Linked DNA regions of Actinospica robiniae DSM 44927. The protein of the gene in region 2 interacts with the protein of the main gene of each other region in a pairwise test. Links are inferred from orthologs where the notes say so. Each region holds a gene or a part of one and is shown on either strand. Other genes may lie near its edges. The genes, in order: nth and aceE.

What was found.
Region 1: the proteins of aceE (region 2) and nth interact in binary tests that used the Escherichia coli proteins (3 or more experiments, as listed by UniProt). The link is inferred for Actinospica robiniae DSM 44927 from one-to-one orthologs.

What each region holds. Positions count from the first base shown.
Region 1 is NZ_KI632511.1:5,661,618-5,676,337, forward strand. Bases 2,610-5,411 are described here. They hold nth (endonuclease III), read right to left. Parts: upstream 4,527-5,411; coding sequence 3,693-4,526; downstream 2,610-3,692. Other genes in these bases: ACTRO_RS24005 (MarP family serine protease), read right to left, coding at 2,610-2,949; ACTRO_RS24010 (NUDIX hydrolase), read right to left, coding at 2,936-3,679; ACTRO_RS24020 (Crp/Fnr family transcriptional regulator), read left to right, coding at 4,913-5,411. Outside these bases: ACTRO_RS23995 (alpha/beta fold hydrolase), read left to right, coding at 51-968; ACTRO_RS24000 (metal-dependent hydrolase), read right to left, coding at 1,021-1,728; more of ACTRO_RS24005, read right to left, coding at 1,765-2,609; more of ACTRO_RS24020, read left to right, coding at 5,412-5,596; ACTRO_RS24025 (MBL fold metallo-hydrolase), read right to left, coding at 5,732-6,511; ACTRO_RS24030 (RidA family protein), read right to left, coding at 6,508-6,978; Sp36 family protein, read right to left, coding at 6,978-7,154; ATPase BagA, read left to right, coding at 7,300-8,343; bagB (ArsA family ATPase), read left to right, coding at 8,402-9,571; ACTRO_RS50430 (WhiB family transcriptional regulator), read right to left, coding at 9,600-9,992; ACTRO_RS24050 (transglycosylase domain-containing protein), read left to right, coding at 10,340-12,616; ACTRO_RS24055 (GatB/YqeY domain-containing protein), read right to left, coding at 12,703-13,161; ACTRO_RS24060 (metallophosphoesterase), read left to right, coding at 13,261-14,172; ACTRO_RS24070 (hypothetical protein), read right to left, coding at 14,606-14,720. UniProt on the Escherichia coli protein: DNA repair enzyme that has both DNA N-glycosylase activity and AP-lyase activity. The DNA N-glycosylase activity releases various damaged pyrimidines from DNA by cleaving the N-glycosidic bond, leaving an AP (apurinic/apyrimidinic) site.
Region 2 is NZ_KI632511.1:7,328,116-7,343,301, forward strand. Bases 7,437-10,704 are described here. They hold aceE (pyruvate dehydrogenase (acetyl-transferring), homodimeric type), read left to right. Parts: upstream 7,437-7,750; coding sequence 7,751-10,504; downstream 10,505-10,704. Also shown: ACTRO_RS31505 (DUF3145 domain-containing protein), read left to right, coding at 1-230; ACTRO_RS31510 (hypothetical protein), read right to left, coding at 279-602; otsB (trehalose-phosphatase), read right to left, coding at 876-1,658; ACTRO_RS31520 (geranylgeranyl reductase family protein), read right to left, coding at 1,774-3,027; ACTRO_RS31525 (rhomboid-like protein), read left to right, coding at 3,098-3,775; ACTRO_RS31530 (EamA family transporter), read left to right, coding at 3,806-4,804; ACTRO_RS31540 (hypothetical protein), read right to left, coding at 5,069-5,761; ACTRO_RS31545 (redoxin domain-containing protein), read right to left, coding at 5,950-6,417; ACTRO_RS31550 (DUF3052 family protein), read right to left, coding at 6,414-6,857; ACTRO_RS44985 (DUF1918 domain-containing protein), read right to left, coding at 6,994-7,290; ACTRO_RS44225 (hypothetical protein), read left to right, coding at 10,805-11,563; ACTRO_RS31570 (hypothetical protein), read left to right, coding at 11,691-12,011; ACTRO_RS31575 (GNAT family N-acetyltransferase), read right to left, coding at 12,034-12,516; ACTRO_RS31580 (helix-turn-helix domain-containing protein), read left to right, coding at 12,788-13,960; ACTRO_RS31585 (acyltransferase domain-containing protein), read left to right, coding at 14,142-15,186. UniProt on the Escherichia coli protein: Component of the pyruvate dehydrogenase (PDH) complex, that catalyzes the overall conversion of pyruvate to acetyl-CoA and CO(2).

The DNA.
Region 1 (14,720 bases), 1.7 Mb from region 2 along the record:
GTGGTGTCGGGGACACTGCTCCGCCATCCAGTTGTGCCATGCTGACGAGCATGGCTTCAGATCTCAGCCCGGTGTACGCGGACGGACCGTGGACACACCGGGACGTGCCGGCGAACGGCGCGCGCTTCCACGTCGCCGAACTCGGTGAGGGGCCGCTCGCGCTGTTCCTGCACGGCTTCCCGCAGTTCTGGTGGACCTGGCGGCACCAGCTCCCGGCCTTCGCGGAGGCGGGCTACCGCGCGGTGGCCATGGACCTGCGCGGGATCGGGGGCAGCGACAAACCGCCGCGCGGCTACGACCCGCTGACCCTGACCATGGACGTGACCGGGGTGATCCGGGCGCTCGGCGAGTCCAACGCGGTGCTGATCGGGCACGGCTGGGGGGCCGGGCTGGCCTGGACCGCCGCCACCATGCGCCCCAAGGCGGTGCGCCGGCTGGTGATCGTCGGCGCCGCGCATCCGCGGGTGTTCCGCTCGGCCCTGCTGACCCACCCGGGCCAGATCGCGGCCAGCAGGCACATCTTCGCGGCGCAGCGTCCGATGCAGGCGGAGCGCTCGCTGGTCAAGGACGGCGGAGCGCACGTCGCGCGGATGCTGGAGAACTGGAGCCGGCCGGGCTGGCCGGACGCCACGGTGGAGAGCCGCTACCGGCAGGCGATCCAGATCCCGGGCGTCGCCCACAACGCGATGGAGTACTACCGCTGGCAGGTGCGCTCCCTGGTGCGTCCGGACGGGCTGCGCTACCACCAGCGGATGCGGGCCCTGACCGAGGTGCCGACCCTGCACCTGCACGGCGCGCTCGACCGCGCGGTGCTCGACTCGACCGCGCGCGGCTCGGGGGTGCACGTGAACGCCCCGTACCGGTGGCGGCTGCTCGACGGCATCGGGCACTTCCCGCAGGAGGAGGCGCCCGACACGTTCACCGCCGAGGTGCTCGGCTGGCTGCGGGACGAGGAACCGGACCGCTGACGGCGGGCGGGTCCCGCCGGATCGCGGCCGAGGCCGGCCGGCGCGAGACCGGCTAGCGCGGGTTGCGGACCGCCATGACGAGCAGGGCGATACCGGCGACGGCGAACAGCGGGGTGAGGAAGGCCGTCTCGAACTTGTTGCCGGTGCGCTTGATCAGCGGTATCTCGAAGCGCATCTTGACCGGCCAGAAGAGCGGACAGCCCTCCTTGGTGATGCAGTCCCCGCCCAGGTGGGTCAGTGCGCCGAGGCCGACCGCCGCGGGCAGCCAGGCCGGGTTGGCCGGTAGGTACTGATAGGTCGCGAAGGTGCCGACGGCCGCGATGATCACCACCACGCCCCAGGAGTGGATGCCCTTTCCGGGCGGGCACAGGTGCAGCGCGCGCACGGCCAGCGAGAGCAGGATGTACATCATCGCCAGCACGAACGGCCGGCCCCAGTGGTGCGCGCCCTCCCAGGTGCCGAAGGTCACCAGGGCGACGAAGAGGAACGAGTGGGTGGCGTGCCGGTGGCCGCCGGATATCTTCTCCACCAGCCTGCAGAACTGGTGCGAGACCGGCCCGAGGAAGTGGGCTATCGAGCCGTCGGGGTGGTCGAGGTCGGGCAGCAGCGCGGCACCGGCGGTGGCGAACGTGCCGAGCACGATGTCCGCCGGCGTCAGCTTCTGATGGCTCAGCAGATCCGACCACCAGGCCACCGGAGCGGCCGCGGTGGCGGCCCCCCAGGTGAGCACACCGCTGGTCGAATGCGAATGGCCGAGCATGGCCCCCCCTTACGATTATCCGATCAGTCCGCGAACCTACACGGCGCAACCTTCCGTGTCGACCGGCGCGGTGGCGTCGATGCCGCGCTGGGCATCGCCTTGCACCAGGCTCGCAGTGAGCGCGTACCCCGTGGCAGAGTCCTGAAGCGACTTGGCGAATACGACCCCGTACACCTCGCCGTCCGCGGTCAGCAGCGGGCCGCCGGAGTTGCCCTGAAGCACCGTCGAATACAGCGAGAAGATGTCCCGGGTGACCGTGTTCTGGTCGTAGATGTCCTGGCCCTGGGCGTCCATCTCCTGCCGGATGCGCGCGGGTACGGCCGTGAACGAGCCGTCCTCGGGGAAGCCGGCCACCACGGCGTTGTCATCGGCCTTACCGCTCGTGTCGAACTGCAGCGAGGGTGCGTCGAGGTCCTTGACGTAGAGCACGGCGATGTCCCGCTCGGGGTCGTAGAGCACGACCTTCGCGGGGTAGGGGGTGCCCTCGCCGCCGATCTGCACCGTCGGGTTGCTCACGCCGCCGACGACGTGCGCGTTGGTCATCACGTGGTGCGGCGAGAAGACGAAGCCGGAGCCCTCGATCTGCTTGCCGCAGCTCGGCGCGTCGCCCACGATCTTCACGATCGAGTTCTTCGCCGCGGTCACGCCGGGCTCGTTGAGCACGGCCGGATCCGGCGCCGGCACGTTGGCGATCGTCTCCTGGGTGAAGGGCCCGAACACCTGGGGAAAGCCGCTGCGCCCGAGCACCAGCGAGAACGAGTGGAACCAGGTGGTCGAGTCGGCCGGCAGCAGCCGCTGGATGCCGGCCAGTATCCGCGACTGGTGCACCTGGGAGACCACCACCGGCATGGAGGAGGTGGCCAGGGCGAGGCCTAGGAACCAGGAGACCAGCAGCACCGAGACCACGGAGACGACCGCGCCGGCGCCCTGGTCCACCGCCTGCACCGGACGCCACGTCAGCTCCCGGCGCACCCGGCCGCCGAGCGAGGTGGCGAGCACCTGCCCGAGCACGGCCAGGGCGAGCACCGCGCACAGCGAGATGGTGGAGACCACGAGCGAGGACTCGAAGCGGCGCATGACGTCCGGGACCAGCCAGACGCCCACCAGCAGGCCGCCGACGAAGCCGATGAAGGACATCACGCCGACGACGAAGCCCTGCCGGTAGCCGGAGATCGCGAAGCCGACACAGATCAGGATGATGATGAGATCAAGCAGGTCCATGTGCGCTCCGGAACTCCCTCAGGTCGAGCGGCAGGTCGAAGGCCGCGGCCTTCTCATCCCAGTCCCTCGCCCAGCCGCCGAGCCGGAGCACCGCGTCCAGGACGCCCGCGGTGAAGCCCCAGACCAGCAGTTCGCCCACGACGAAGGCCGGGCCGTTGAATCCTGACGAATGGCGCACCCGGATCCGGTTGGCCGGATCGACCAGGTCCGCCAGGGGCACCCGGCACACCCGGGCGACCTCGCTCGGGCTGCCCGCCAGCAGCGGCGCCGGCGAGCGCCACCAGGCCAGCACCGGGGTGACCAGGAAGTCACTGGGCGGCAGGTAGAGCTCGGGCAGCACGCCGAACACGCTCACGCCCGCCGGATCCACCCCCGTCTCCTCCTGTGCCTCGCGCAGCGCGGCCCGGATCCGGCCCTCGCCGTGCGGATCGCCGTCGGCCGGGTCGAGCCGGCCGCCCGGGAACGCCGCCTGGCCCGCGTGCGCGCGCAGCGTGGCGGCGCGCTCGGTGATGAGCATGTCCGGGCCGTGCGGAAGTCCCTCGCCGAACAGCAGCAGCACGGCCGAGCGACGCGGCTCGCCGGGCTTCGAGGCCGAGCGGCGCAGCTGCGGCCGGTCCATCCAGTCCGCCTCGGTGGCGACCTCCTGCGTCGCGCGGGCCAGCGGGCTGAGCCAGCCGGGCAGCGCGTCGGGGTCGGCGAACTGGACATCGCCCGGCGACGGCATCGGCATCGGCACGCTCCGGTCACCGGGCCTTTCCGGCCGGCGCGGCCGAGGCCGAGGCTCGCCGGGGCTTGGCCACCACCGCGACCTGGGCCGCGGCCTGCTGCCGGCGGACCTCGGCCAAGGCCGCCGCCTCGCGCGCGGATGCGGGCTTGAGCAGCGCCTCGGCCTTGACCGGGTCGAGTTCGCCGACGCCGTACGAGGGGCACATCGCGGCCAGCGGGCAGGCGCCGCAGGCGGGCCGGAGGGAGTGGCAGACGCGGCGGCCGTGGAAGATCAGCCGGTGCGAGAGCAGCGTCCACTCCGAGCGCGGGAAGAGCGTGCCGATCGCGTGCTCGACCTTGACCGGGTCCTCCAGCGCGGTCCAGCCGAAGCGCCGCACCAGCCGGCCGAAGTGGGTGTCGACGGTCAGGCCCGGCACGTCGAAGGCGTTGCCGAGGACGACGTTGGCGGTCTTGCGCCCCACGCCGGGCAGCGTGACCAGGTCCTCGAGCCGACCGGGCACCTCGCCGCCGAAGCGGTCGCACAGCGCCTGGCCCAGTCCGATGATCGACCTGGCCTTGTTGCGGTAGAAGCCGGTGGGCCTGACCAGCTCCTCCAGCTCGATCCGCTCGGCCTGCGCGTACTCCTCCGCGGTCGTGTAGCGCGCGAACAGGCCCGGGGTCACCTGGTTCACCCGCACGTCCGTGCACTGCGCGGACAGGATCGTGGCCACTATCAGCTCGAGGGGGTTGCGGAAGTCGAGCTCGCAGTGGGCGTCCGGATACAGGTCGGCCAGCACGCGGTTCATCTTCCGGGCCCGGCGCACCAGCGCCACGCGGGACTCGGGCTTGCCGCCCGCCTTGCGCTCCGTCACGCTCGCCTCGCCGACCTTCCACCGACCACGGCCGTTTCGGCCGACCACCGCTGTACCTACCGACTACCGCAACGGCTCGGGTCTCGTGCCCGGGCCCAGGAGCCAAGCCTACGGGCGCCGGTCTCGGCTATGCGAACATCCGCACCCTAGAGAACAAAACGCGCCGAAGCCCCCCTGCCGTTCCCGGGCTCTTCCCGTGCTCGTTCACGCACTCTTAAGAGACGTGATCGGGCCGCTCGCGAGCCCGGTTCCCGACTAGGTGTTAGGCGGTGTCGTAGGCCACACTGGAGGGGCAACGACATAACAGATTGGAATTCGAGGTCGAGTGGACAGCCACCGGCCAACGGAGACCTTAGTGTCCGCGAGGACTGTTGGAGGGTTGGCCAGTGGACGACGTGCTGCGTCGGAGCCCGCTGTTCGCCGCGCTCGACGAGGAGGCCTCGGCCTCCCTGCTCAAGTCGATGACCGAGATCGTGCTGAGCCGCGGCGACGCCTTGTTCCATGAGGGCGACCCGGGTGACCAGCTGTACGTGGTGGTCGAGGGCAAGATCAAGCTCGGCCGCAGCTCGGGCGACGGCCGGGAGAACCTCACCGCGGTGATGGGCCCCGGCGAGATGTTCGGCGAGCTCTCCCTGTTCGACCCCGGGCCGCGCACCTCCACCGCCACCGCGCTGACCGCCACCAAGCTGCTCGCGCTCGGCCACGCCGAGCTCATGCCCTGGCTCTCGGCCCGGCCCGAGGTCGCCCGCGCCCTGCTCAAGGCCATGGCCCGGCGGCTGCGGCGGACCAACGAGACCCTGGCCGACCTGGTCTTCTCCGACGTGCCCGGCCGGGTGGCCAAGGCGCTGCTGGACCTCTCCACCCGCTTCGGCCAGCCGGCCGGCGAGGAGCAGGACGGCATCAAGGTCTCGCACGACCTGACCCAGGAGGAGCTCGCCCAGCTGGTCGGAGCCTCCCGGGAGACGGTGAACAAGGCGCTGGCCGACTTCGCCCAGCGCGGCTGGATCAAGCTCGAGGCCCGCGCCGTCGTCCTGCTCGACACCGTCCGCCTGGCCCGCCGGGCCCGCTGAGCGGCCCCGGACCAGGGGCCGCTCGCGGGCGCGTTCGCGGACGGCGCAGCCCGGAATCCGGAAAACCGGCGTACGCTGACGTAACACTTCGGTGAACGTTTGTAAGCCGAAATTCAGGCGGGGCCCACGGCCCGGTCAGTCGAACCGGGCCGGATCCAGATAGTGCAGCTGAGCCCGGACCGAGAGTTCGGCCGCCGGCCACAGAGCCCGATCGACCTCCGCGTACACCCGGCGCACCACCTCCGCGGCCGAGGAGTCACCCGCCGCGAGCGCCGCCTCGACCTGGGCCAGCCGCTCGGCCCGATGCCGTAGATAGAAGTCGAGCACGCCCACCGCGTCGTCGAGCACGGGCCCGTGCCCGGGCAGCACGGTGTCGAACTCGTGCCGGGCCGCGGACGAGCGGAGCGTGCGCAGCGAGTCGAGATAGTCCCCCAGCGTCCCGTCCGGATAGGCGACCAGTGTCGTCCCGCGGCCGAGCACGGTGTCGCCGGTCAGCACCGCCCGATCGGCCGGGAGCAGAAAGGAAAGGCTGTCGCCGGTGTGCCCGGGCGTGCCGACGACGCGCAGCTCGAGCCCGCCCGCGTCGACCACGTCGCCGTCCGCGAGGCCCTCCGAGCCCAGCCGCAGCGCGGGATCGAGCGCACGCACCGGAGCGCCGGTCAGTTCGGCGAAGCGCCGCGCCGACTCGGCGTGGTCCGGGTGACCGTGCGTCAGCAGGATCTGGGTGACGCGCGCGCCGAGCCCTTCGGCCGCCGCGACCACCGCCGCCAGGTGCCCTTCGTCCAGCGGGCCGGGATCCACCACCACCGCGGCGGAGGACCCCGGCTCGCACAGCACCCAGGTGTTCGTGCCCTCCAAGGTGTAGGGCGACGGGTTGGGCGCGAGGACCAGCGTGGCCCGCTCGGTCACGCTCAGTCGACTTCCACGACGAGCTCGACCTCGACCGGCGCGTCGAGCGGGAGCACCGCGACGCCGACGGCCGAGCGCACATGCACCCCGGCCTCGCCGAAGACGTGCCCGAGAAGCTCGCTCGCCCCGTTGACCACACCCGGCTGGGCGGTGAAGTCCGGGACGGAGGCCACGAAACCTACCACCTTCACGATCCGGCGCACCTTGGCCAGATCGCCCACCTCGGCCTTGATCGCGGCCAGCGCGTTCAGAGCGCAGCGCTGGGCCAGCTCCTTGGCCTCCTCCGGGCTCACCACCCCGCCGACCTTGCCGGTGGCCGGCAGCGCGCCGTCGACCGTGGGCAGCTGGCCGGAGGTGTAGACCAGCGAGCCGTTGCGCAGGGCCGGCACGTACGCGCCGACCGGCTTGGCCGGCTCGGGGAGCTTGAGGCCGAGCTCGGCCAGGCGCTCCTCCGGGTGCTTGCCGTCGGACATCAGGAGTCTCCCCCGCCGTCCGACACCGTGCGCTTCATGTAGGCCACCAGGTTCTCCGGGTTCGGGCCCGGCACGACCTGGACCAGCTCCCAGCCGTCCTGGCCCCAGTTGTCCAGGATCTGCTTGGTGGCGTGCACCAGCAGGGGCACCGTCGCGTATTCGAACTTCTTCGCCATGGGGCCTACCGTAACGCCTCACCCCGCCCGATCGTCTCTCGCAGCCCTACTCGGACGGACGCAGATCACGCGTCGGCGGGAACGAGCGCGCACCCGGGTTCGTCCCCGTTGGCGGCACTGAGCACGGGGCAAGGGTTACGCTCGGATGGTGACCAATGCCCGCTCCGACTCAGCCAGGGACTGGCCCGGCGTCCGCCTGCACGTGGTGACCGGGAAGGGCGGCACCGGCAAGACCACGGTGGCCGGCGCCCTCGCGCTCGCCCTGGCCGGCCGCTCGCCCAAGCGGCCCGGCGGCACCGGGCAGCCCGCCGCGCGCGTGCTGCTGGTGGAGGTGGAGGGAAGACAGGGCGTGGCCCAGCTCTTCGACGCGCCGCCGCTGCCCTACGAGGAGCGGCGCATCGCGGCCGTGCCCGGCGGCGGCGAGGTCTGGGCGCTGGTGATAGACCCGGAGCAGGCGCTGCTCGAGTACCTGGACATGTTCTACAAGCTCGGTCCGGCCGCCCGCGCGCTCAAGCGCTTCGGCGCGATCGACTTCGCCACCACCGTCGCGCCCGGCATCAGGGACGTGCTGCTGACCGGCAAGACCTGCGAGGCGGTGCGCCGGCGCTCGACCGAGGAGGGGCGCACCTTCCACTACGACGCGGTGATCATGGACGCGCCGCCCACCGGTCGGATCACCCGGTTCCTCAACGTCAACTCGGAGGTCTCCGGACTGGCCCGGGTCGGGCCGATCCGCAACCAGGCCGACGCGGTGATGCGGGTGCTGACCAGCGCGCAGACCGCCGTGCACTTCGTGACCCTGCTGGAGGAGATGCCGGTGCAGGAGACGTTGGACGGGATCGCCGGCCTGCGCGACGCCGGGCTGCCGGTCGGGGGGATCGTGGTGAACCAGGCCCGAGACGTGGTGCTGACGGACGATCAGCTCAAGCGCGCCGCCGGCGAGGGCGTGGACCGGGCCGAACTGGCCGCCGGCCTCGCCCCGGTCAAGCTGGACCAGCCGCCGATCGTGGACGCGCTCGCCGACCTGGCCACCGAGCACGCCCGCCGGGTGCTGCTCGAGCAGGAGCAGCGCGAGGCCCTGAGCGCGAACGAGGCGCCGATCTACGAGCTGCCGCTGCTGAACGAGGGCGTGGACCGGGTGGGCCTCGACCGGCTGGCCCGGGCGCTGCGCAGCCAGGGGGCGGCGTGAGGAAGCTCATGGGCGACTCGGTGAACCCGCCCTCGGGCCCGGACAGTGAGGTGGAAGCGTGACCGTGCCGACTGTGGCCGCGAACCTGGATCTCGACGCCCTGCTCGACGACCGCGGCAACCGGATCATCGTGTGCTGCGGCTCCGGCGGCGTCGGCAAGACCACCACCGCCGCGGCGTTCGCGCTGCGCGCGGCCGAGCGCGGCCGGGACGTGGTCGTGCTCACCATCGATCCGGCCCGGCGCCTCGCCCAGTCGCTCGGGCTGACCGAGCTGGACAACACCCCGCGCCCGGTGCAGGGGATCGACACCGCGGCCGGCGGACGTCTGCACGCGATGATGCTGGACATGAAGCGCACGTTCGACGACATCGTGGTCGAGCACGCGGACGCCGGCCGGGCGCAGCAGATCCTGGACAACCCGTTCTACCAGTCGCTCTCCGCCAGCTTCGCCGGCACGCAGGAGTACATGGCGATGGAGAAGCTCGGCCAGCTCTACGACAAGGGCGAATGGGACCTGATCGTCGTCGACACGCCGCCGAGCCGTTCCGCGCTCGACTTCCTGGACGCGCCGAACCGGCTCGGCTCGTTCCTCGACGGCAAGTTCATCAAGATCCTGTCGGCGCCGGCCAAGGTCGGCGGCCTCGGCGGCGCGTTCAAGCTGCTGACCGGCGGGGTGAGCCTGGTCACCGGGGCGCTCGGCAAGCTGCTCGGCTCCGGCCTGCTGGCCGACGTGCAGGCCTTCGTCAACGCGCTCGACACCATGTTCGGCGGCTTCCGCGAGCGGGCCGAGGCGACGTACCGGCTGCTCCAGGCGAAGGGCACCTCGTTCGTGGTGGTGGCCGCGCCGGAGCCGGACGCGCTGCGCGAGGCCTCGTACTTCGCCCGGCGCCTGGCCGAGGAGCGCATGCCGCTGGCCGGCCTGGTGCTCAACCGGGTGCACCCTCGGCTGACCGACCTGACCGCGGAGCGTTCCCTCGCGGCGGCCGAGCAGCTGGACGCCCCGGCGGATCCGCAGCACTCGAGCCCGCAGCACTCGCTGGCCGGAGGGCTGCTTCGGCTGCACGCGGAGCGGGTGGAGCTCAGCCGTCGGGAGACGAAGCTGGCCGACCGCTTCGTGGCGAGCCACCCGGGCATCAACCTGCTCCGGCTGCCCGCGCTGGCGGAGGACGTGCACGACCTCGCGGGCCTGCGGCTGGTGACGGCCGGGTCGGACGGCGCGGCCGCGTAGAACTCGGCCGCGGACCGGCTCAGCCCGCTCACCCCACCGGCGCGGGCTGTGCCAGGTCCTCGGTCAGCGCCTCGATCTCGGCCGCCTCGCGCTGGGCCGGCAGCATCTGGCCCGGCTCGGGCACGATCAGCATCGTGCCGGTGCGCTCGAAGTACGCGTCCCGCTTCTCCTCGAGCACCTGCCGCCAGGAGTGGACCTCCGGCCGGCGGCGCAGCAGCGCGCGCCGCTCACGCTCGGTCATCCCGCCCCACACGCCGTACTCGACACGATTGTCGAGAGCGTCGGCCAGGCACTCGGTGCGCACCGGACAGGTCGCGCACACGACTTTCGCCCGGTTCTGCGCCGCTCCCTGAACGAACAGCTCATCCGGGTCCATCCCCCGGCACCCCGCGACTATGGTCCAATCCTCAACCCACGCCATTTCCGGTGCAGTCCTCTCCGCACTCGAGGCTCCCCTTCGCCTCCTCATCCGCGTGACCGCCCCCGCGGAGTGAGGAAGCGGCTTCCGCACTAGCCGCATTGCTCACGTTCGACCTCGACCGTCCTGCTCGGACGGCCTGCCCGGTGCCGAGCGTCCCCGAGACCCTACGGTTTCGGTTTCCCTCAGTAAGCACGACAGTACGGAATGGCGACATCGCGCGACAGCCCCCATCCTGGTCAATCTCTGATGGCCCGTCCGGACTATGCGGCCTGTCGCAAGTGGGCCACAGTTCCGGCCTGCGGCCCCCAGGCCGCCCACGGGCGGGAATGGGAAAGTACCCTTTTGCCATGGTCAAGTCAGGGCGCGATTATTCCGGATTGGGCGGTTTCGGCCGCCTTATGTCCCATCTGGGCATATTCGTCGCGATCAGCGGTGCCGCGGGCCTGCTGATCGCGGGACTGGTGCTGCCCGGGGCCGCGGCCGCGGGGCTGACCGCCAAGTCCGCCTCGGACGGGTTCGAGAGCCTGCCGGTCGACTTCCAGACCCCCACGCTGCCGCAGCGCACCCAGATATTCGCCGCGGACGGCTCGGTGATCGCCACCACGTGGGACGACGACCTGGGCGGCAACCGGGTCGTGGTGCCCCTGACCAAGATCAGCTCGGCGATGCCGGAAGCCCTCGTGTCCATCGAGGACCAGCGCTTCTACCAGCACGGCGGCATCGACCTCAAGGGCACCCTGCGCGCCCTGGTCAACGACTCCTCCGGCGGCTCCCTCCAGGGCGGCTCCTCCATAGCCCAGCAGTACGTCAAGAACGTGCTCGAGGTCGAGGCCGGCGAGAACAAGGCGGCGCAGCAGGCGGCCGTCGCCGACACCCTGGACCGCAAGATCGTCGAGCTCAAGGACGCGATCGCGGTCGAGAAGCAGATGTCCAAGCAGGAACTGCTCGAGCGGTATCTGAACATCGTCTACTTCGGCAACGACTCCTACGGCGTGGAGACCGCGGCCGAGCGCTACTTCTCCACCTCCGCCGCGAAGCTCACCGTCCCGCAGGCCGCGCTGCTGGCCGCGATCGTGAACAGCCCGTCGATGTACGACCCGCTGCAGCATCCGGCCGAGGCGCTGGCCCGGCGCAACATCGTGCTCCAGGACATGGCCCTGCCGTCGCTGCACTACATCACCGCCGCGCAGGCCGCCAAGTACGCGAAGCAACCGCTCAACCTGAAGCCCACCACGCCGCACAACGGCTGCATCACCGCGCAGGGCTCCGCGGCGTTCTTCTGCAACTACGTCTACGAGACCTTCATCAACGACGCCGCGTACGGCGCGACGAAGGCCGCGCGCGAGGCGATGTGGAGCAAGGGCGGCCTGAACATCACCACCACGATGGTGCCCAAGAACGAGACCGCCGCCGACGCCGCCATCAAGAAATACGTCTACTCCACAGACAAGGTGGCCTCGGCGATGGTCGAGGCGACGCCCGGGACAGGCGCGATCGTCGCCATGGCCCAGTCCAAACCGATGGGCAACGGCGCAGGCCAGACCTATATCAACCTCACGTCCGACCCCGAACACGCCGGGACCAACGGCTTCCAAGCCGGTTCGTCGTTCAAGATCTTCGTCGGCCTCGCCGCGCTCGAGCAGAACATCAGCCCGAGCATGACCATCGACGCGCCGCACCAGATCCAGGACACCGGCACGACGTTCGCCGCGTGCGCCAACGGCCAGACCTCGGTGCCGTGGTCCGAGCCGGGTGAGACGAAGCCGTACTCGCCGTCGAATGACGACGACACCAACGGCCCGACGAACATGATCGACGGCTTCGCCAACTCGGTGAACACGTACTTCATCCGACTCGAGGAGAAGACCGGACTGTGCCAGCCCGCCACGATCGCCAAGTCCATGGGCGTGACCCAGGACAACGACTCGGGCGACGGCAAGGCACTGCTGCAGATCCCGTCGTTCACCCTCGGCACCAACAACATCACCGTGGTCGAGATGGCCGAGGCCTACGCCACCCTCGCTTCGGGCGGCACCTACTGCCAGCCGTACGTGATCACAGCCGTGAGCGACAGTTCCGGCAAGCAGTACCCGGCGCAGGCCGAGAACTGCGCCAAGGTGCTCGACACGAACACGGTCAATGAACTGACGTACCTGCTCCAGGGCGTGGTCGAGCACGGTACGGCGAAGACGAGGGTCCCGCTGGACGGCCGTGAGGTTGCAGGTAAGACCGGCACGACCGACCTCGGCGTGGCCACCTGGTTCGACGGCTACACCCCGCAACTCGCCGCCGCGGTGTGGACGGGCTTCATCGACTGGAATTCCAAGTCGACGATGGCACGCATGCAGATCGGCTCCACGTACTACTCGGGCCAGGTCGCCGGCGCCTCGATCTCGGCGCCCATCTTCAACAAGGCCATGACGGCCGCCCTCGCCGGCACCACTCCCCAGGACTTCACCCCGCCAGTCGGCTTCGACAACAGCGGGAACGCCGGCCCCCCTCCCGGCGGGGCCAACGGAGGAGTCGGCGGGGCCAACGGCGGCAATGGAGGAAACGGCGCGAACGGCGGAAACGGGGGCAACGGCGGGAACGGGAACGGCGGCCTGTTCGGCGGCGTCTTCTAGCGCCCTGCACCGCTCCTGACAACACGTAGGGGCCGTACCGCTCGGCGGTACGGCCCCTACGGCGTGTCAGACGCCTGTTCTCCGGCTCAGCTCAGCGCGGCCTTCACCGCCGCCGCCACCCGCGAACCGTCGGCCCGGCCCGCCACCCGCGGCGTGAGCACCTTCATGACGGCCCCCATCGCCCGCGGCCCCTCGGCTCCGCTTTCCGCCACCGCGGCCGCGACCAGCGAGTCGAGCTCCTCGTCGGAGAGCGGCGTCGGCAGGTACTCGGCGATCACCTCGCCCTCCGCCTCCTCACGGGCGGCCTGCTCGGCCCGGCCCGCCCCGGCGAACGCCTCGGCGGCCTCGCGGCGCTTCTTGGCCTCCCGGCCGAGGACCTTGAGCACCTCGTCGTCGGTCAGCACGCGCGCGCTGGCGCCGGCGACCTCCTCGTTGGTGATCGCGGTCAGCGCCATCCGGATGGTGGCCGAACGCAGAGCGTCCCGCGCCTTCATCGCGGCGGTCAGATCGGCCCGGAGCCGATCCTTGAGAGTCGTCGTGGTCATGACACAAGAGTGTCATGAACCGGCTCCGGGAGCGTACGCAATTGTGCGCGACGGGCCCGAGCGCCGCTTCCCGCGGGCGAGCCGGGCTAGCATGGACCGGTGCGCAAGAAGATCGCGGTACCACTGGGCGTGGCGGCGGTCGGTCTGGCCGGCCTGGGCTACGCGGCGGGCGTGGAGGTCAACTTCTACCGGCTGCGCCGATTCGAGCTGCCGGTGCTCGAGCCGGGCAGCGATCCGATCCGGATCCTGCAGGTCTCGGACATCCACATGGTCCCGGGTCAGCGGCGCAAGCAGAAGTGGCTCAGGTCCCTGGCGGAGCTCGAGCCCGACCTGGTCGTGAACACCGGCGACAACCTCTCCCACCCCGACGCGGTCGGCCCGGTCCTCGACGCGCTCGAGCCGCTGCTGCGCGTCCCCGGCGTGTTCGTGTTCGGCTCGAACGACTACTACCAGGCCACGAAGCTGAACCCGGCGAAGTACCTGCGCAGGGGCGACCTCTCGCACGCCCCGCGCAAGAAGCGCGAGCAGAACGACTGGCAGCTGCTCGAGGCCGGCCTGGCCAAGCACGGCTGGCTCCAGCTGAACAACGCCCGCGGCGCCCTCGAGCTGGGCGGCCGCCGCTTCGCCTTCGTCGGCCTCGACGACCCGCACGTCAAGCGCGACCGCTACGAGCTGGTGGCGGGCGGCCCGGACATCGACGCCGAGATCACCCTCGGCGTGACCCACGCCCCCTACCTCAGGGCTCTGGACGCCTTCGCCGCGGACGGGATCCCGGTGATCCTGGCCGGCCACACCCACGGCGGCCAGCTGTGCATCCCCGGCTACGGCGCCCTGGTGACCAACTGCGACCTCGACACCGACCGGGTCAAGGGCCTGAACACCCACACCGCCCCCAACGAGCGCACGTCCTACCTCCACGTGTCGGCCGGCTGCGGCACCTCCCGCTTCGCTCCCGTCCGCTTCGCCTGCCCGCCGGAAGCCTCTCTGCTCACCCTCGTCCCCCGCCACTAGCCGCCCCCGCCGCCCGCCCGCCACCGCGTCGCCATACCCCACCGGACCCGCCGACGCCCGTCGTGAGCTGCGGCGCAGCGGAAGACGACAATGGATTTCCGGTTCAGCCGGACTCTCCGCTAAGCTAGCGGGGCACAGCCGGGGTGTAGCGCAGCTTGGTAGCGCGCTTCGTTCGGGACGAAGAGGTCGTGGGTTCGAATCCCGCCACCCCGACGCTGTTCAGGGCCAGTGACCTGCTTATGGTCACTGGCCCTGAAGTTTTCCAGCACCCCCATGCGCGGGGCTCAGTGCGGGTTTCCAAGGGCGGCTGCCTGATCAGGCAACCACGTCGCCGCGCAGGATTCGAGGGTCTGCCCGCAGACGAGTGGCAACAACGTCTCTCGCCGATGTCACAGACCATTTCGAAGCAGTGGTGGTCAGCGCCAGGTGAATCTCAGCTGGCCGTACGGGAGAAGTCGTTCGTCTTGAGCACCGTCCCCCACTGGCCGGTACCTGAGAGATTGTCTCCGCCCATCAGCAGCACTTCGATGTAGGCCGCGCCGCCCGCC
Region 2 (15,186 bases):
GTTACTCCTCCACGCCCGAACTCGGGGTGTTCCACGCGGTGACGGGCGTGCACGGGGACATCATGATCACCGAGGACCGGCTGCGCACCGCCATGCTGCACGCCACCCGGGGCGCGGATCTGCTGGAGGAGCTGAGCGCGCTGCTCGGCCGGCCCTGGGACGACGAGCTCGAGCCCTTCCGCTGCGCGGGCGACGGCGCGCCGGTGCGCTGGCTGCACCAGGTCGGCTGAGCATCCGGGCCGCGCCGTCCTGGCGGCGGTCCGCGGCCGTTCTCGCCGCTACTTCGCCTTCACGGCCATCCGCTGGCCGCGCTCGGCCAGGGTCTGCGCCGCCGCCGGGGACAGGCCGATGCGCTCGCCGAGCTCGGCGAAGGTGAGCCGGTCGAACCGGCGCGGATCGGTCAGCTCGGCCGCCGCCAGCGCCTGGTACGCGGCGGCACGCTCGGCCGCCGCCTTGAACGCCTCGGTCAGCTTGGTCGCCCGCTCGAGCAGCTCGGCGGGATCGGCCAGATCCTCCAGTCCGAAGAACCTGGCCCGATCGGCTTCCGGCACGGCAGGGTCGAACAGCAAGGGGACCGGGCTGGATTTGGGCTGCTGCTTCACTCGTCCACAGTCTCACGGGTGAGCGGTCCCGTTCAACGACGGCGGTGGGAACGCTCCGCACGGGTGGCCGCCGTTGCAGATGCAACAACCTGCCGGTGCTCCGCGGCCGCGGGTGAAGCGGACGGCCCGGCCGTGGCCTGCTCGGCCCGCTCCTTGCTCCGCGCCCGCTCCGACCTGCTCCGAGACGGCGCCAAACCCGCTCGAACCCGCGCGTCGGTGCTTTCCCGCGCAGGTCGCTCCCGCAGTGCTCCCGAAACTCCAGACACCCGCGGCTCAACTGGCCCGCAGCAGCCGGCGGACCAGCCCCGGCACCTCCTGCGGACCCTCCAGCATCAGATCGGCCAGGTCGCCCAGCGGATCGCCCTCCGTGTTCGCCACGGCCACCCGCACCGCGGTGAACTGCGGAGCCCGCTCGGCCCGCTCGGACAGCGCCTCGAAGCCGGGACGATCGCCCAGGTCGTCGCCGAAGAACCAGGCGCCGGCCAGCTCCGGCAGCCGCGTCAGCGCGTCGCGCACCACGGCACCCTTGTCCCGCTGCACCGGCGGCTTGAGCTCCACCACCATCCGGCCGCGCTGCACCTTCAGCCCGTGCTCGCGCGCGTACTGCTCGACCCACTCCTCGGCGGCCTCGGCCAGGTCGGGCGAGTTGCGGTAGTGCACCGCGCAGGAAAGCCCCTTGTCCTCGATCAGCGCACCCGGCAGCGCCCGCTTCGCCTCCTCCACCGCCACGCCCATCACCTCGCGGTAGGGCGCCGCCTCGGGCAGCGTGTGCACGGTGGCCCCGCCGTCCGGCGAGAACTCCAGGCCGTACAGGCCGTGCAGCTCCGGCCCCTCGCCGCTCGCGCCGGCCTCGGACGACGCGCCGACCTGCCGGGCCAGGAACGCCACCGGCCGGGCCGAGACCACGGCGCAGTAGCCGCAGTGCGCGGCCAGCTCCCGCAGCGCCTCGGGCGCGTCCGGCACCGGCCCGACCTTCTCCGGATCCGGCCCGATGGCGCTGAGCGTGCCGTCGAAGTCGAAGAAGAACGCGGTGCGGCGCAGCTGTTCCCTGTTCATCAGACCCCTCATGCTGCGTGCGGAAACACGGCTGGATGCAGCCGGGTCAACGGTATACGGGGGAGCGGCGGGTGCGTGCCCCCGGCACGCCGGGCCCGGACCTACTATCGGCCTATCAGCCCGCGTCGGCGCCGACCTGACGGACCGCCGGCTCCTCGGCCGCGGGCTTCGGCAGCGTCCGCAGCAGCCCCTGCGCCACCGGGTTGCGGATCAGCCGGGCCGGCGAGGTGCGGCCCCGGCAGAAGTCCGCGAACATCCGCCAGGCCACCGGAATGCGCGTCACCACCCGGTGGAAGAACGCCGGGTGCCGCTCGAACAGCGCCAGCATGGACCGGCCCGCCTGCATCTCCGGGCCCAGCAGATGCTCCACCGCCGCGGTGTACCCGGCGTCGGCCGACCCGCCGTCCTGCCCGACCCGGGCCCGCCGGGCCAGCTCCGCCGCGCTGTGCCCGGCCAGCGCCCCCGACCGCAGCGCGAACGAGATGCCCTCGCGCGTCCACGGCTCGAGCAGGCCCGCGGCGTCCCCGGCCACCAGCACCCGGCCCCGGCTGAGCGGCGAACCGGCCTCCCGGCACCGGGTCAGGTGGCCCGAGTCCGAGACGGTCGGGAAGCTCTCGAGCCCGAGCCGCTTGATGAAGTCGCGGTAGTACTTGCGCGTCCCCTCGCCCTCGCCGCGCGCGGATATCACCCCGACCGTGAGCACGTCGCCCTTCGGGAACACCCAGCCGTACGAGCCCGGCAGCGGCCCCCAGTCCACCAGCACCCGGTGCGCCCACTCCCCGGCCACCGCCGGCGGCACCTGGATCTCGGCCTCCAGCCCCAGATCGACCTGCTCGCAGCGCACGCCGACGTAGCGCCCGATCCGGCTGGCCGACCCGTCCGCGCCCACCACCGCGCGCGCCCGCACCGACGTGCCGTCAGCCAGGTTCAACGTCACCGGTCCGGTCGATGAAGGTTGGTCCACCATGCTGACGGAGGCACCCGTCCGCAGCACCGCCCCGGCGTCCACCGCGGCCTTCGCCAGAGCCAGGTCGAACTCCGCCCGGTTCACCAGCACCAGCAGGTCCCCGGCCTTGTCCCGGCGGGTGCGCTCCTTGGCGCCGTCGTGGGTGAAGGTGATCGCGTCGATCCGCTGGCGCACCGGGACGTCGAAGCCCTCCGGCAGCGCGCGGCGGGAGTAGCCGATCAGGCCGCCGCCGCAGGTCTTGTAGCGCGGCAGCTCCGCCTTCTCCAGCAGCAGCACCCGCCCGGCTCCGGCCTCGGCGGCGCTGCGCGCGGCGTTGGCGCCGGCGGGCCCGGCGCCCACCACCACCACGTCCCACAGGTCCGATTCCGCCGTCTCGCTGAGGTCTTTCGGAGCTTCGATCACGGGTGAAGGGTAATCGGCGTTCGGCGGGGTGCGCAGCTTGACGACGCAGGGTCGGTTAAGGTCACCGAATGTGACGCTGACCCGGGCGGCCGCGGGCGTGCGGCACTACGTGAGCCGCGCCCCGGCGACGTTCATCTGGCTGGTGGTCCTGACCATCACCACGTACATCATCAGCCGCTTCCACCCCGCCTTCCGCGACCACTTCCTGCGCCAGCGCTCCACCAACCTGCACGAGCTCGGCCGCAACCCGATCAGGGTCCTGGTGAGCAGCGCGATGTGGATCGACGGCGGCGGCCTGTGGATCTACTACCTCCTCTACAACCTCTTCCACGTCCCGGTGGAGCGGATCCTGGGCACCGGACGCTGGCTGGTGGTGGTCATCTCGGCGCACGTGGGCGCGACGTACCTGAGCGAGGGCGTCGTCTACTGGGAGGTGAGCCACGGCTACATGTCCTCGCGCGCGATCTTCACCCTCGACGTGGGCGTCAGCTACGCCCTCGCCGGATCCGCCGCGGTGCTCGCCTTCCTGATGGCGAAGCCGTGGTGCTATCTGTACGGCGGGATGCTGCTCGCCTTCTACGCGTACAACCTGATCACCGGCGACACGTTCACCGACCTCGGCCACTTCACCGCGGTGCTGATCGGCTTCTCCTGCTACCCGCTGACCCGGATCACCGACTACCGCTGGGACCCGATCGCCGTCTACCGGTCACTGCGCGCCCGAGCAGCGGCGAAGCTCTCGCAGTAACAGGCTTGTGGGGTCCCGTACCCTTTCCGCATGAGCCCCCGTTCCACGAGCCGAAGTGTCGGCGTCAGCCTCGGCGTCGCGTCCTCGACCTGCTTCAGCGCCTCCGGCACCTTCGCCAAGGCGTTGACGGACGCAGGCTTCAGCCCGCTCGAAGCGGTGTGGATGCGGGTGCTCGGCGCCTGCGCGCTCCTCGTCGTGGCCACGCTCGTGCTGCGCGGGCCCGCGGCGTTCACCCGGATGTGGCGGGACCGCACGGTCGGACGCGCGGTGGTCACGTTCGGACTCGTCGTCGTGGCATCGTGTCAGGGCCTGTACTTCGTCGCGGCGAGCCGGCTGCCGGTGGGCATAGCGATCCTGCTCGAGTTCACCGGCCCGGTCCTGGTGGTGTGTTACCTGCGCCTGATCCGCCGTCAGCACGTACGCCCCGCCGCGTTCGCCGGCATCGGCCTGGCAATGGTCGGCCTATGTTGCGTTGTCCAGATCTGGACCGGCATGCAGCTCGACGCGGTAGGCCTCGCCTGCGGCCTAGGCGCGGCCGCGGGCAACGCCACGTACTTCGTCATACTCGACAAACTCACCGGCACCGTGGACGCACTCACACTCACGTCGGGCGGCATGGTGGTCGGAACGGTGGCGCTCGCGCCCCTGGCCACCCCGTGGGACGCGCCCTGGCACCTGCTCGGAGGCACGGTGGACATCGGCAGCAACCACGTCGCCGGCTGGCTCGTGGTCGCGCTGCTCATACTGGTGAGCACGGTGATCGCCTACGTCATCGGCGGCATGGCCGTCCAGCGCCTCTCCGCCCCCGTGGCCGCGGGCGTGTCCTACGTCGAGCCCGTCAGCGCCTGCATCCTCGCCTGGATCCTCCTCGGCGAGCGCCTCGACGCCGTCCAGATCATCGGCGGCCTCGTCGTCCTCACCGGCGCCTACATCGCCCAGAGCGCCGCCCAGCCCAGGGTTGGCGAGGTGCTCATGCCCGACGCCCTCATCCCCACCCCCGCCGAATCCCCGCGCAGCGGAGCGAAGTGACGTAGCGCGGGGGATCGGGAGTCCAGAGGGCGGAGCCCTTTGGTGTGAGGGGCGCGGGGGCCATGCCCCCCGACCAGCACGGCGTGGGTGGGCGCTACTGGGTTCGAACCAGTGACATCCGCCTTGTAAGGGCGGCGCTCTACCGCTGAGCTAAGCGCCCGGAACGGCCCGTCGGGGCCGGTGCAGTGCCCCAGTGTAGCGGCACGGGTGTGGGGCCTGGCCACGCCACTTTCCCGGTTGTCCGGGATGTGGACGGCCGGCCGGCTAAATCCGGACTTTCCCCGGCCCGGGCGCCCAGTGCAGGCCCCAGCCGTAGGCGGCGTCGATCTCGCTCTGGTAGCCGGGGAAGAACTTGCTCTCGGTGCGCAGGGCGAACTCGGCGCCGCCGCGCTGGATCATCACCGCGGCGCAGCTCCTGGCCTTGCTGGTGCTCTGGCGGTCCAGGTTCAGGCTCAGCGCGGGACCGCTGCTGGGGTAGAGGGTCAGGGTCGCGCCGACCTTGGTCAGGTCGTCGGAGCCGCCGGCCAGCAGGACGAAGATCAGCACGCGCTGGAAGTGGCCGCTGTGGTCCATGTTGACGAACAGGTTCTCGCCGGTGGACGAGCCGGTGCGGTCGTCCCGGTCGAGGCGGATGTAGGGCGGGCGGGCGAAGTCGCCGTTGCGCTGGCCGGCGGCCTGGACGACGCCGCGCTGGCCGTCGGTGAACTGGTAGAGGCAGCCGAGGTCGAGGTCCACCTTCGGGCCGGCCGCGCCGCCGGCGCCCATCGCCGGCTCGATCCGGCGGCGGAACGGACGGCCGCGGCCGCCGGCCTCCTCGGGGCCGCTCCAGCGCAGGTTGACCCGCAGCGTGCCGCTGGCCGCGCCGATGCGCGAGAGCGGGATGTCGCCGACCGCGGCGTTCAGACCCAGCCGGTTGAACGGCGCCTGGCCGCCGCTGTTCCAGTCGATCCCGGACACGGGCCCCCACCTTCGCCACTCGGCCGCTCGGCTCCGGGCCCGCACGGGCCCAGGCACAGTATGCCCGCCGCGGACGCCCGGGACGCCTCGCGCGTGGCGTACGCGGGCGCGTGGGGGGCGTGCGGAAAGGAAGTACGGCGGCTCCGGATCTGCCGGAGCCGCCGTGGATGAGCCTTCTCTCGCCTTCGCTACGCGGCCAGGCCGGTCAGCGCCTCGCGGTACGCGGACAACGGCCTGGCCTCGCTGATCGGATTGACCAGGGACCAGCGCAACACGCCGTCCGGGTCGATCAGGAAGCTGCCGCGCCCGGCGCAGCCGCGGGACTCGTCGAACACGCCGTAGCTACGCGCGACCGCGCCGTGCGGCCAGAAGTCGGAGAGCAGCGGGAAGCCGAAGCCCTCCTGGTCCGCGTAGCCGCGCAGGGCGTGCATCGGGTCGCAGGAGACGGCCACCAACCGCACCCGCTCCCCGTCGAACTCCGCTCCGGCATCCCGCAGCGCCGCCAGCTCGCTGCCGCACACCCCGGAGAAGGCGAACGGGTAGAACACCACCAGCGTCGACCGGCCGTCCGGCGCCTTGCCGCCGACCTCGGTCTCCGCTCCGTGCTGGTCCTTGAGCGCGAATCGCGGTGCCGGCCGACCCGCCGGCAAGCTCACCGCTTGCCCACCTTGGCCTTGGGCGCGACCAGCCGGGTACCGGCCCAGTCCCTCCCGGCCGAGACCGAGCTGGTCTGGGTCAGCCCCGCGGTGGGCGCGGCCTCGCCGATGTCGCTCGGTTCGATATGGCCGGGCCGCCCCGCCTTGGGGGTGAGCAGCCAGATGTGGCCGCCGTCGGCGAGCGCGGTCAAGGCGTCGACCAAGACGTCCACCAGGTCGCCGTCGTCCTCGCGGTACCAGAGCAGAACGGCGTCGGCGACGTCCTCGTAGTCCTCGTCGAAGAGCTCGCCGCCGGTGACCGCCTCGATCTCGGAGCGCAGCTCCTCGTCGCAGTCCTCGTCGTAGCCGATCTCCTGGACCACCTGACCGTCGGTGAACCCGAGGCGGCGGGCCGCCTGGTGCTCACCGTCGGTCTCCGCGCGGTCCGCGGTGGCGCTCACGAAGGTGTTCCTCCCCGTCTGGGTGCCGGGCGTCGCGTCCTGCGCGGCCCGGATGCTGTTTTCATCCACGCGGCTAGTCCACACGGGCAACGCCCAGGACGCAAGTACCCCGCACCCGTTGCGCTCACAATGCGGCTCACCAACCCGGCCTGGTGTGGATCCGGCGGGCCGAGTTCGCCACCTGCGGGCCCGACGGCGCGGGGGTGAGGACCGGGGCGGGGACGGGGTTCGGCGGGGCCGCGACCGCGGCCGCCGGATGTTCGATCACCGCGTCCGGACCCGGGTAGAGCAGCTTCGTGCTCCCGTCGCGGAACTGGACCAGATAGGGCGGCGCGCCGTCGCTGCCGCGCACTTCGAGGATCTTGCCGAGCTGTTCCGTGGTGCCCAGGTGGTTGGTGTGGATGTGGAGGGTGTCGCCGATCACTGCACGCATGTGAGCCGCCTCTCGCGCGCTTTGGTTCCGATACTTGTGCCCCGGTGGTGCGGGCTCATGCCGTTCGCCGCGTCCGTTCACTCCAGTGTCGGGGCAGCGGCCGGGGGGCGCGCGCTGCGCGCAGTGACCGAGTGGTCACCACCCGCGCGCGACCCTTCCTCCTGGAATACAGCGCAACCGGGCCATTGCCAACACTTCGGCGCCGATCGGTCCAAAGCCCGCGCTCGGGCGGCGGTTCCGCCGAGGAATACGAGGACGTCCGACAATCGGACTCGACGCGCCCCGAAGCGGCCATTCGGAGTGGCATGTGACCCGATAAGGGTCGGTTACCCCCCGGTAGAGATGACGAGGGGAGCTCGTCCGTACGACCATGGGGAGGAACGAGGTACCGAACAGTAGGACGCACGCGGCGGCCCGAACCGCCGACCCGCGCGCTTCGCGATCACTTCTAAGGACGAACGTGGCTAGCGGACGAGAGCGCTTCTCGATCATCAGTGACGGCCTGCCGAGCCAGCTGCCGGACATCGACCCGGCCGAGACCGGCGAGTGGATCGACTCCCTGGACGCGGTCGTCAACGAACAGGGGCGCCAGCGGGCCCGCTACCTGATGCTGCGCATGCTCGAGCGCGCCCGCGAGCACCAGGTGGGCGTCCCGGGCCTGCGCTCGACCGACTACATCAACACGATCGCGCCCGAGCGCGAGCCGTGGTTCCCGGGCGACGAGGACATCGAGCGCCGCATCCGCGCGTACATCCGGTGGAACGCGGCCATCATGGTCTCCCGGGCGAACCGGCCGGGCATGGGCGTGGGCGGGCACATCGCCACCTACGCCTCGGCCGCCTCGCTCTACGAGGTCGGCTTCAACCACTTCTTCCGCGGCAAGGACCACGGCGAGGCGGGCGACCAGGTCTACTTCCAGGGCCACGCCGCGCCGGGCATCTACTCCCGCGCCTACCTCGAGGGCCGGCTCACCGAGGCGCACCTCGACGGCTTCCGGCAGGAGCACAGCCACACCCCGGGCCTGCCGTCCTACCCGCACCCGCGGCTGATGCCGGGCTTCTGGGAGTTCCCGACCGTGTCGATGGGCCTCGGCCCGATCAGCGCGATCTACCAGGCCCGGTTCAACAAGTACCTGTACAACCGCGGCCTGTCCGACACCTCCCGCTCGCACGTGTGGGCCTTCCTCGGCGACGGCGAGACGGACGAGCCCGAGTCGCTCGGCGCCCTGTCCATCGCGGCGCGCGAGGAGCTGGACAACCTCACCTTCGTGATCAACTGCAACCTGCAGCGCCTCGACGGTCCGGTACGCGGCAACGGCAAGATCATCCAGGAGCTCGAGTCCACCTTCCGCGGCGCGGGCTGGAACGTGATCAAGGTCATCTGGGGCCGCGACTGGGACAACCTGCTGGCCCAGGACGTCGACGGCGCGCTGGTGAACAAGATGAACACCACCCCGGACGGCCAGTTCCAGACCTACTCGGTGGAGTCCGGCGCGTACATCCGGGAGAACTTCTTCGGCGGCGACGCGCGGCTGCGCAAGATGGTCGCCGGGATGAGCGACGAGGAGCTGCGCCACCTCTCCCGCGGCGGCCACGACTACCGCAAGGTGTACGCGGCGTTCAAGGCGGCCCGCGAGCACGTGGGCCAGCCCACCGTGATCCTCGCCCACACCATCAAGGGATGGACGCTGGGCAAGGACTTCGAGGGCCGCAACGCCACGCACCAGATGAAGAAGCTGACCAAGGCGGAGCTCAAGGAGTTCCGCGACCGGCTGCACCTGCCGATCACCGACGAGCAGCTCGCCGCCGACCTGCCGCCGTACTTCCACCCGGGCGCCGACTCGGAGGAGCTGCAGTACCTCAAGGAGCGGCGCGCGGCCCTCGGCGGCTACCTGCCCACCCGCCAGGTGCGGCCCAAGGCGCTCAAGCTGCCGGGCGACGCGGTCTACGCGGACCTGAAGAAGGGCTCGGGCAAGCAGTCGGTGGCCACCACCATGGCCTTCGTGCGGCTGCTCAAGGACCTGATGAAGGACAAGGAGATCGGCGCCCACTTCGTGCCGATCATCCCGGACGAGGCGCGCACCTTCGGCATGGACTCGCTCTTCCCGACGGCGAAGATCTACTCGCCGCACGGGCAGACCTACGAGGCCGTGGACCGCGAGCTGCTGCTGTCCTACAAGGAGTCGAAGCAGGGCCAGATCCTGCACGAGGGCATCAGCGAGGCCGGCGCCACCGCGTCGCTGGTCGCGGCCGGCACCTCGTACGCGACGCACGGCGTGCAGATGATCCCGATCTACATCTTCTACTCGATGTTCGGGTTCCAGCGCACCGGCGACCAGTTCTGGCAGTTCGCCGACCAGATGGGCCGCGGCTTCGTGCTCGGCGCGACGGCCGGGCGCACCACGCTGGCCGGTGAGGGCCTGCAGCACGCGGACGGCCACTCGCACCTGATCGCCTCGACCAACCCGGCCGTGGTGGCCTACGACCCGGCGTTCGGGTTCGAGATCAGCCACATCGTGCAGGAGGGCCTGCGCCGGATGTACGGCTCCTCGGCCGAGCACCCGCACGGCGAGGACGTGTTCTACTACGTCACGGTCTACAACGAGCCGGGCGTGCAGCCCGCCGAGCCGGCCGGGATCGACGTGGACGGCCTGCTCAAGGGCCTCTACCGGTTCCAGGCGGCGCCGGAGGGCCCGGCCGACCGGCCGCGCGCCCAGCTGCTCGCCTCCGGTGTGGGCCTGCCCTGGATCCTCAAGGCGCAGCAGCTGCTGGCCGACGACTGGGGCGTGTCCGCGGACGTCTGGTCGGCCACGTCGTGGACCGAGCTGCGGCGCGAGGCGCTGGCGGTGGACGAGCACAACTTCCTGCACCCGGAGGAGCCGGCGCGCACCCCGTACGTCACCGAGATCCTCGGCGCCACCGATGGCCCGGTCGTCGCGGTGTCCGACTTCATGCGCGCGGTGCCGGACCAGATCGCCCAGTGGGTGCCCGGGGACTACACCTCGCTCGGTGCGGACGGCTTCGGCTTCGCCGACACCCGCGGCGCGGCCCGGCGCTTCTTCCACATCGACGCCGAGTCCGTGGTCGTGGCCACCCTCGCCCAGCTCGCCAAGCGCGGCGAGGTCAAGCGGGACGCGGTGGCCGAGGCGATCAACCGCTACCAGCTGCACGACGTGAAGGCGGCCGGCGCCGGCCCGACCGGCGGCGACGCCTGATCCACGGCTCTTCGAGCGCACCCCGCCGCGGGTGACGGGTTCCCCTCACGGACCCGTCGCCCGCGGCGTTCGCGTTCTCCCACCATCGGGTCGTGCTCAGTGCATGCAGGTACCAGACGTTCCGCACGTGGCGGGCCGGTGAACTCCGGTGTGCATCCACGGGTTCTTTGAATGTCAGGATCGTGATGCCGGCTGCGCGAATCAGGGCACACCGAGCCAGAAGCGGACACGACACGTGACGCGCGGCTCTGATGTCAGACGTCTGTTGACTGATGCGGGAGGTCCCGCCATCCTGGCTGGATGCTCGACATCCGACTGATCGAGGGCTTGGCGCTCGCGGTCCTCCTACCCTTGTGTTTCAGCCGGATCCGCGGCTCCGACTGGGCCTCGGCGGCACTGGCCGCGGCCTACGCGAGCTATACCGTGCTCCCGATATACGCGCGCTGGCAGGCCTGGGTCGCCGTGTGCATGTCAGCGTTCTGCGCACCGGTTGTCCGTCGGCTGCTGGTGTCCAGGGGTTCGGCCCGGACCGCAGAACATCAGGGCACTGAGGAACCCGGTCCGAGCCGGCGGGAGCGGGCGGCGGCGGCCGCGGCCGGGGTCGGCCGCTCGGTGGTCTTCGCGCTGCCTGCCGCGTTCGCCGCGCTGACCTTGGGCGCCACCCCGCTGTGGCGCTCGCTCGGGCGCGCGCTGGAGAACGACCGGCTCGCGGTCACCGTCAACGGCGCCGCTGCCGCGCTCTTCCTCGGCGGCCTGGCCACCGGCGTGGTGCTGCGCCGCTTCTCCAGCGTCACCACCGGCCGCGCGCAGGCCGTGCTGGGCGGCGGGACGCTGTTGGGCTGGCTCGAACGCACGCTCTACTTCGCCTTCCTGCTGGCCGGGCAGCCGACGGCGGCCGCGTTCGCGCTCACCGCGAAGTCCGCGGCCCGCTTCCCGGCGCTGCAGCGCGACGAGGAGGGCCTGGCCGAGTACTACCTGATCGGCAGCCTCAGCTCCTTGGTGATCGCCGTGGTCTCCGCCCTGCTCACAAGGCTGGCGCTCGGGATGGCAGCCGTTTAGTCGGCTTTTGCAGCATGATGTATGCATGGTTCTTTCCGACCACGTGCTCATCCGACTGTTGGCGGAGCTTCGACTACCTCCGAGTGACTATGTCGTCACAGGGAGCGGACCTCTGCTCGCATACGGGTTGAAGACAACCGTCCACGATCTGGACCTGGTGGCCCGCGGAGAGGCCTGGCGCCGCGCCACCGAGCAGGGCCGGGTCACCTTCGCCGCCTCCGGCCTGGGCCTTCGCGTCGAGTTGTTCGAGGGCCGTATCGAAGTGTTCGACCATTGGCTGGCCGGATTCACCGACGTGGACGCGATGATCGACGCCGCCGTGCGCGTCGAGGGCATCCCATTCATGTCACTCGCCGACACCCTGCGCTGGAAGCGCGGCCTCGGCCGGGCGAAAGATCTGCCCGACATCGCGCTGCTCGAGCACAGCCTGGCCGTCGCGGCCGGCTGACCTGCCCGATCGCCGCGCCGCGCTAGAGATCGAACTGCATGGAGATGTTCGTCTCCCGGAAGCCGAGTGAGGTGTAGAGCTCCCTCGCGGCCGTGTTGTGGCCGAACACGTGCAGGCCGACGCTCGCGGTGCCGTGCTCGCGGGCCCAGTGGAACGAGGCCCGCATCATCGCGCGGCCGTAGCCGCGCCGGCGCTCCTGCTCGTCCACGACGATGTTGAAGACGAAGGTCTCCATCGCCTCGGCCCGGTGGCGCAGCATCAGGAAGAGCGAACCCACCCGCCGGCCGGTCGCGGCGTCGCGGACGGTGTAGAGATACGAACCCTGAGTCTGCAGGCCGTCCGGAAGGGCAAGCAGGTACTCGCCTTTGGCGTAGTCCAGCGCCGTCTCCGGCGTGCATTTTCCGGTTCTGATGTGGTGGGCCGCCTGCTCCCGCACCGCCCACACGACGAAGTGCGCGAACTCGTCCTGTGACATGGGGTCCAGCACGATCGCGGGGGAGTCCATGGCCGAGAGTCTACGCAGCCGGCGGATCCCGGCCGTGGGCTTCACGACGGTGCTAACGACGCGGCGGGAGCCCTCGGCATGAGACGGACGTCACGTTCCGGAGCGGCGGCGTCGGCGGGTCGGCGCGCGCAGGAGTCGCGGGCGCCACCCGCGGCGTCGAGGCGGTCGGCGGATCTGCGAAAGTAGAGCCGTGGACACCTCGCAAGCGCATGCGCAGCCGGATCTCGGCGACGAACAGCCCGGTCGGGAGAGTCGGGAGAACCGGGTAGCGATGGTGCGTCGGCTGGAGAAGGCCACCGGTTCGCTGGCCGCCGCGGCGATCGCGCGGATGGAGGAGAAGTTCGCCTGGTACCGCAACATGCCGCCGGAGAACCGGTCCTGGGTGGGCCTGGTCGCGCAGGCCGGCATCGCCGCGTTCACCGAGTGGTTCCGCCACCCCGACCAGCGCGCCGCCGTGTCCGCCGACGTCTTCGGCACCGCGCCGCGGGAGCTGACCCGGGCGGTCACCCTGCAGCAGACCGTGCAGATGGTGCGCACGACGATAGAGGTGGTCGAGGACCGGATCGACGCGCTCGCCGAGTCGCCCGAGGAGAGCCGGATCCTGCGCGAGGGCATGCTGCGCTACTCCCGCGAGATCGCCTTCGCCACCGCGCAGATCTACGCGCAGACCGCGGAGCTGCGCGGCGCCTGGGACGCCCGGCTCGAAGCGCTGATCGTGGACGCGGTGCTGCGCGGCGAGGAGGACGACGCGCTGCTCTCCCGCGCCTCGACGCTGGGCTGGGCCGCGCACACCGACATCACCGTCATGGTCGGGCTCGCCCCGGACGACGACCCGGAGGCGGTGGTCGACGGCATGCACCGGGCCGGGCGGCACAAGCCCGTCTCCGGCTACGAGGGTCCGGGCCTGTCCGTGCTGGCCGGGGTCCAGGGCGACCGGCTGATCGCGATCGTGGGCGGGGTCACCGGGGATCCGGTCAGCACGCTGCGGGCGCTGGCCGGGCAGTTCGCCCCGGGGCCGGTGGTGATAGGCCCGGTGGTGGCCGAGCTGACCGCCGCGTCCCACTCGGCCGAAGCGGCGCTCTCCGGTCTGCGCGCCGCGGTCGCCTGGCCGGACGCGCCCCGGCCGGTGCTCGCCGACGACCTGTTGCCCGAACGGGCCATCGCCGGGGACGAACTGGCCCGGGTGGTGCTGCTGGAGGAGATCTACAGGCCGCTCTCGGAGGCCGGCTCGGCCCTGCTCGAGACGCTCTCGGTCTACCTGGAGCAGGCGGCCAGCCTGGAAGCGGCCGCGCGCATCCTGTTCGTTCACCCGAACACCGTCCGCTACCGGCTCCGACGCGTGACCGACATCACAGGCTTGACGCCATCTCAGGCCCGCAGCGCCTTCACCCTGCAGATCGCGCTGGTCCTCGGCCGGCTCGCGGAATCCGGCAAACCGGTATAGGGGCCTTGTAGGGGTTCCACAAATACTGACCTGAGATCTTCGTGTCCGTCGTGGGGGCCCCACAGCGCGCTCGCGAGGCATGGTGGAAGGGTGCTCGCGTCAGCTGCTTCCGGTCGGGGAAGGCGACGGCGCGGTCGCACCACCGGAGCTTTCTTCACCCGCTCACGAGAAAGTTACTTGGGTGCTCGTACTCGTTGCTCCCGGGCAGGGGGCGCAGACCCCCGGATTCCTCACGCCCTGGCTTGAACTGCCCGGCGTCGCCGACCGGCTGACCTGGTGGTCCGCCGTCGCCGACCTCGACCTGGTGCACTACGGCACCGAAGCCGACGCCGACACCATCCGCGACACCGCGATCGCGCAGCCGCTGCTGGTCGCCTCCGGCCTGGCCGCCGCGCTCGCCCTGTTCCCGCACCCCGGCGAGGCCTTCGGCCTGGTCGGCGCCGTGGCCGGACACTCGGTCGGCGAGCTCACCGCGGCGGCGGGCACCGGTGCGATCACCGCCGAGTCCGCGATGGCGCTGGTCCGCGAGCGCGGCCGGGCCATGGCAGCGGCCGCCGCGGCCACCGCCACCTCGATGACCGCGGTCCTCGGCGGCGACCCGGACGAGGTGCTGGCCAAGATCGCCGAGCACGGGCTGACCCCCGCCAACAACAACGGCCCCGGCCAGATCGTGGCGGCCGGCACGGTCGAGCAGCTCGAGGCGTTCAAGGCGGACCCCCCGGCCAAGGCGCGGCTGGTCCCGCTCTCGGTGGCCGGCGCGTTCCACACCGAGCACATGGCCCCGGCGGTCGAGCGCATGGCGCAGCTGGCCAAGGGCGTGACCGCGCACGACCCGCGGGTGCGCTACCTCTCCAACCGGGACGGGCAGGTGGTGCACTCCGGCCGCGAACTGCTCGACCGGATCGTGCGCCAGATCGCCAACCCGGTGCGCTGGGACCTGTGCATGGACACCATGCGCGAGCTCGGCGTCACCGGCATCCTCGAGGTGCCGCCGGCCGGCACCCTCAGCGGCATCGCCAAGCGGGCCCTGAAGGGCGTGGAGACCTTCGCGCTCAAGACCCCGGACCAGCTCGACGAGGCCCGCGCCTTCGTGCAGCGGCATGCCGAGCAGACGCCCAACGCGATGGACGCGGCGCCGACCTGGCGGCTGGTGGTCGCGCCGTTCTCCGGCACGGTCCAGCGCGGCACGGCCGTCGAGGGCAGCGTCCTGGAGCCGGGCGAGCACC